DNA from 2 places in the Oceanobacillus phoenicis genome. Region 1 is predicted to be linked to the other one. Evidence: riboswitches for the same ligand, from Rfam matches in the RefSeq annotation. Region 1 holds a riboswitch; the other holds the start of a gene.
What was found. A riboswitch is a leader RNA that binds a small molecule or an ion and turns the genes downstream of it on or off. The one in region 1 is predicted to bind FMN.
Positions count from the first base shown of each region.

Region 2: it holds a riboswitch for FMN, as region 1 does, so the genes downstream of both, ABC346_RS05685 (riboflavin synthase) here and ABC346_RS10680 (ECF transporter S component) in region 1, are expected to answer to the same signal.

Region 1 is NZ_JBDFME010000001.1:2,153,257-2,156,474, forward strand. It holds gene eutH (ethanolamine utilization protein EutH) at 1-1,058, shown strand, start outside; FMN riboswitch at 1,093-1,216, shown strand; gene ABC346_RS10680 (ECF transporter S component) at 1,369-1,956, shown strand; gene ABC346_RS10685 (TraR/DksA C4-type zinc finger protein) at 2,019-2,366, opposite strand; gene ABC346_RS10690 (1,4-dihydroxy-2-naphthoate polyprenyltransferase) at 2,385-3,218, opposite strand, start outside.
Region 2 is NZ_JBDFME010000001.1:1,054,271-1,057,488, forward strand. It holds gene ABC346_RS05675 (PH domain-containing protein) at 1-93, shown strand, start outside; gene ABC346_RS05680 (phosphotransferase) at 149-1,069, shown strand; FMN riboswitch at 1,150-1,287, shown strand; gene ABC346_RS05685 (riboflavin synthase) at 1,564-2,190, shown strand; gene ribB (3,4-dihydroxy-2-butanone-4-phosphate synthase) at 2,202-2,825, shown strand; gene ribH (6,7-dimethyl-8-ribityllumazine synthase) at 2,846-3,218, shown strand, end outside.

The sequences.
Region 1 (3,218 bases):
TATTTTTAGGTGGAATTGATTATTTAGCTGGTAATCGCTTCGGTTTGGGCGAGAAATTTAAAGAAGGAATTACGTCTATGGGGACGTTGGCATTAGTAATTGTAGGAATTGTCTCTTTAGCTCCTGTAATCGCAAATATATTAACTCCAATTGTAACTCCTATATATAATTGGATTGGGGCAGATCCAGCTACATTCGCGAATACAATATTAGCATTAGATATGGGTGGACAAGCACTTGCAGAACAAATGGCTGAAAGTAATGAGGCAGCATTATTTGCTTGGGTATTTTTAGGAACAATGCTCGGACCAACGATTTCATTTACCATACCGGTTGCCCTCAGTATGATAAAAAAACAAGATCAAGCTTATTTTGCGAAAGGTATTATGATTGGGGTTAGTACAATACCCTTTGGGTGCTTAATGGGAGGATTTTATGCTGGTTTTGACTGGTCGATGATGATTAGAAATCTTATTATTCCTATTGTGTTCTCAATTTTTATTTTAATAGGATTACTATTTTTTGCTGACAAGATGATTATACTATTTCATTGGTTAGGTAAAACAGTGACAACAATTGCATTAATTGGATTATTAGCGATTGGTATTGAAACCATTACTAAAATTACAGTTATCCCGGGGTTAGCACCTTTAGAAGAAGGTATTCAAATAGTTGGCTTAATCGCAATTGTGTTAGCTGGAGCTTTTCCGCTTGTTGCAGCAATTACAAAGCTTGCTTCAAAACATTTACAAAAGATTGGTGAGAGTTTACGAATAAATTCCGCTGCAACGACAGGACTAATAGCATCTGTAGCTCATGTGATTCCTATGCTAGCCTTGTTACCTCAAATGAATGAACGCGGAAAGGTTATGAATGTAGCATTTGCAGTGAGTGGTGCATTTGTATTTGGTGGTCATTTAGGTTTTGTTGCAGGTATAGAATCATCCATGGTGACTGCGATGATTATTGGAAAGCTATCAGCTGGTATTTCAGCAATTACGGTAGCATTGATACTGACTTCATCCCAAAAAAATAGACTTGCCAAAAATTCAAAGTGAATGTATAATAGTTTCTAACAAATAAATATTCGATTCCAATCTTCGGGGCAGGGTGCAATTCCCGACCGGCGGTAAAGTCCGCGAGCTGCATACGTTATGTGGTTGATCTGGTTAGATTCCAGTACCGACAGTTATAGTCTGGATGGGAGAAGATGTCGATCATGTTTTGTGTTACACGATTTTTGTGTGCATTATTTGACGATGTATTCAAACCCTAGGGCCTCGCTCTAGGGTTTTTAATGTAATGCAAAACAGGTTATCGTCCTTCATCACAAGATCGGAGTCGAATGAACTGATGGAGGAGACACAGATGCAAAAATCCAAAAGGAACAATCTATTAAAGTTAATTATCATTGCGTTATTAAGTACAATCTCATTGGTATTATTTTTTATTAATTTTCCTTTACCGTTTTTACCGACACCATATTTAAAAGTAGACTTTAGTGATGTACCTGCTTTGATAGCTTCATTGATTTTTTCACCAATAGCTGGAATTGTAGTAGTTGGTTTTAAAAATTTATTATATCTTGCAGTCTCCGGATCTGGAGACCCAATCGGTGTTCTGTCTAATTTTATTGCAGGTGTAATGTTAGTTGTACCAGTTTCTATGATCTATCACCGAATTAAAGGGATAAAAGGCTTAATCACGGGGTTAGTTATTGGAACGATTGTGATGGCAGTTGGAATGAGTATTCTAAATTACTATCTAATTTTACCAGCGTATGGTTGGTTTATGGGATGGGAGATGTCGAATCAAGTTAAGTGGATATCTGTTATAGCAGGTGTATTACCATTTAATATGTTAAAAGGTGTGTTTATTGCAGTATTATTTATTCCTTTATTTATAAAACTGCATGCATGGCTTCAACAACAACAAACAAGGTTTTCTATAAAATAAATTAAAAAGCTTCGTTACCATATTGGTAGCGAAGCTTTTTTTCAGCATAAGCGCAATATTTTTTAATTACTTTCCTCTTCCTCTGATACTAAAAGGCGTGCCGTGGGCATTACTTCTAAGCGCTCTTCTGGAATAGGTTCACCTGATTTTTCACTAATCCCATAAGTGCCATCTTCAATCCTTTGTAATGCATCGTTAATTTCTTGTAATTCATCTTCTCTCATTAGATTAAGACCAGCATCTCGTTGCTTTTCAAACTGTTCTGTACCTAGGTCTGCTGGATGATTATCATAATTTGCGAGTTCATCAGAGTTAGTATTGTTATCTTGTTTTTCTTCTAACTCCTCTTTCATTTGTTCTAACTTCTTTTTAAAATAATTCAACTTATCCTTGCTTAATTTATTTGTCATAGTCCCATCCTTTCAAAGTTATAACAATGCTGTTATAAGTAATGACAGCCCTAATAACATGCCGTACATCGTGTTTGTTTTTGCGGTAGCTCCCATTGCAGGCATCATTTCAATCGATGTTTTCTTGCCACGGAATTTGGTTATAACTCCGTATGCTTTTGGAGCACTTAAGAAAGTGATGATGGACCAATACGGAAGGAATCCGATTAAGATAAATAATAATGTCATCATATACGCTAATGCCATTAATGTCCCAAGAAGTGCTACGGACCGTTCCTTTCCAATCAGGACAGCAATTGTTTTTCTGCCACCACGTTTGTCTCCTTCACGATCTCGGATATTATTTGCAAAATTGATACAGCCAATAAAGATAGTTATGGGAATGGAAATCCAAACCATTTCCGAAGTTATCGTTCCTGTTTGAATATAGTAAGTGATACCGATTATAACGGATCCCATTAATACTCCAGAGAATAATTCTCCAAATGGAGTATATGAAATTGGAATAGGGCCTCCAGTATATAAATAACCAATTATCATACAAAATAAACCAATAATTGCAATCCACCAACTAGACATCATGCAAATGTATATTCCTATCAATATAGATATACCATAAAACAAGAATGCTAAATTTCGAATATGTTTTGGATTTATACCATCTCGTACAATAGATCCGCCAATTCCCACAGATTGGTCATTATCTAACCCTCTAATAAAGTCATAATACTCATTAAACATATTTGTAGCTGATTGAATTAATAATGAAGCTAATAACATTGCTGTAAAAACCAACCAGTTAATGCTACCTTCATTAAATGCGATCATCGTACCTACAAAAACAGGTACAAA
Region 2 (3,218 bases), 1.1 Mb from region 1:
TCTGGTAATTCTGAGCCTTTCCAAAAGCAGTTTAACAAAAGCTTAAATATTTATGAAGTTCAATCCGTATTGGCAAGCTACGTACTTAATTAATATAGTTTAAGAGCTGTAATAAGACAGCTCTTTTTTAGTATCCGGAGGGATGAAGATGAATTCAATTGAACTTTTAAAAAAGTTTGGCTTTAAGGTAGAACATGAAATGAAAAGCATTTATCCATTTGCTCCGGTATATAAAGTGGATAATTATATTGTCAAAAAAACGCAATCACCTTATGAACTAGCTATCAATCTAGTAAATTATGTTGAGTACCTAGGTAAGCAACAAGTCTCTATTGTAACTCCGGTTAAGTTAAATGAAGATAATCCCAAACGTGTTGGTGAAGAATATTATGTATGTTATCCATTTATAGAAGGGATAACATACAGCGCTAGAGAAGCGGAAATATATCAAGCTGGTAAGTTACTTGGAAGCATTCATGCGTTAAGCACGGACAATAATGACTTTGATTTGGAAGCGTATAATGTTTTTGATTTTTATCATCATGAAGTAGACGAATATATGGAAAGAATCGATCGTTTTGTAACATTGTATCGTGTGGATATAGATACGGATAAATTACGTTCCATATTACATGAATCAATAGATCACCAATCATCCCTTCAACAAGCAAATTTAGCGTGGGTTGAGACACCGCATGATTACAAAGCGAATAATCTCATCTACCAACAACATCCAGTACTTATCGACCCAGATAATGCGAAATGGATTCCGCGTATATTCGATATTTCATTGGCTTTGTTATTGTTTCATAATGAATTAGATAGTGCTCCTGATCGTATTTTTACACCAGAAGAATGGCAAATTTTCTTGAACGGATATAAGAAGTATCAGCAATTTACACTAGAGGAAATAAACTACTGGAAAATAGCTGTAAAGCATGTTTTTCTCGATGAGGTCATGTGGTTGATGGCAGAAGTGGAAGAAGATTGGGGAAGACAATCTCAACGAGACTTGTTTGTAAGTATAACAAAATTGCTTGATAAGATGGATCAATATAGTATTTATTAAAATATATCTTGGCAAGCAATTTTAGATGTGTATTGACATTAACTCTCTGAACTTATACACTTTTACTTAGAATTGAATAGTGTATTCTTCGGGGCAGGGTGTAATTCCCGACCGGCGGTGACAAGTCATCAGAACTTGAAGTCCGTGACCCGCTTTATGCGGTGGATCTAGTGAGAATCTAGAACCGACAGTAATAGTCTGGATGGGAGAAGAATAGCTGTATGGATACGTATATCTATTTGACGTGGAGAAAACCAGGTTTTTTCTAGTAGTCTTAAATTTACGTATTTTTACACATATCGTTTATTAGAGTTAGCTTAAGCCCCGCAATCTACATATTGCGGGGCTTTTTATATGGAGTGAATGTTATGAAGTTCACTTATCCTCTCACATTGGTTCTAGGGTACGACTAATTCTTTAGTTGTTGCTATTAATTCCCCTTTTTAAGAACACATTCATTTCTTGATTTAAATTAAATAAAAGGAGCTGATGGTTTGTTTACAGGAGTTGTTCAAACAATTGGGCAAGTTACAAACGTGGAGAAGAAACGAGAAACAATTCAACTTGATATTCAGACAACGGAAGCGCAATTGCTGCATTACAACGTTGGCGATAGCATGGCTGTCAATGGTGTGTGTCTGACTGCCACAAAAATAGCTGGAGATACATTTACAGCTGATGTCATGCCAGAAACATTTCGATCTACTAATCTTCAATATGTGAAGAGTGGATCCGCCGTTAATCTAGAAAGGGCGATGCTTGCGACAGATCGGTTCGAGGGGCATATCGTTGCGGGTCACGTAGATTCTACCATTACCGTTAAACGTACATGGAAAGACCAAAATGCATATTACATGAGTTTTACTTTACCGAAACAATATGCGCAAGAAGTAATTGCGAAAGGTTCAGTCACATTGGATGGAACGAGTTTAACGGTTGCAGAAAAATCTAGTCATGCATTTACAATTAGTTTGATTCCCCATTCACAACATGCATCGATTTTGTCCCAACGTCGAGTGGGTGATTACGTAAATTTGGAAACTGACATGCTTGCTAAATATATTCTTCAAGCAAACAAGCAAACCTTATCACAGTCCTTTTTACAAGAAAATGGATTCTAAGGAGGGTAAAAATGAACGAGCAAAGCAAGATAGAGCAAGCGATAGAAGATTTACGAAATGGAAAACTTATTATTGTTGCGGATGATGCGGACCGAGAAGCAGAAGGAGATCTTGTTGGGCTCAGTGAATTTGTAACACATGAAAATGTTAATTTTATGACTAAGTATGGACGAGGATTGATCTGTGTTCCTATCACAGAAAAACGAGCGTTGGAATTAGATTTACATGCAATGTCTGAGAATAACACTGATACGTATGGGACTCAGTTTACGGTTAGTGTTGATCATTATACCAATTCCACAGGGATTTCTACGGCTGATCGTGCAGATACGATAAGGGCTTTAGCGGATCCATTATCAAAAGCGACTGATTTTAAACGTCCGGGCCATATGTTTCCGCTTATAGCGAAAAATGCAGGTGTATTGGAACGTAGAGGTCACACAGAAGCAGCTGTTGATTTGGCTAGACTATCCAATTCGATTCCATCGGCATATATTTGTGAGATTTTAAATGATGATGGGACAATGGCAAGATATCCAAATCTAAAGAAATTGGCGGCACAATGGAAGTTGACCGTAATTACAGTAGAAGATCTCGTTCAATATCGAAAAAAAGGAATAGCGATAGAAAATTAATTTTAAAGGAGTTTGATCATATGACAATTTATGAAGGCAACTATAATGGACAGGGCAAGAAGATAGCGATTGTAACAAGTAGATTTAATGAATTTATTACTTCGAAACTATTATCGGGTGCAGAAGATATACTTATTCGTCACGGCGTAGCTAAGGAAAATATTGATGTGATTTGGGTTCCAGGTGCTTTTGAGATTCCTTATATCACCAAGCGCGCAGTTCATTCTCAAAAATATAACGGTGTATTAACGTTAGGAACAGTTATTCGCGGAGCAACTACACATTATGATTATGTTTGTAATGAAGTCTCTAAAGGTGTAGCTCAAGTAGGGATGAATAGTAACATACCAGTATTATTTGGCGTGCTAACAACAGAGTCAATTGAGCAAGCTG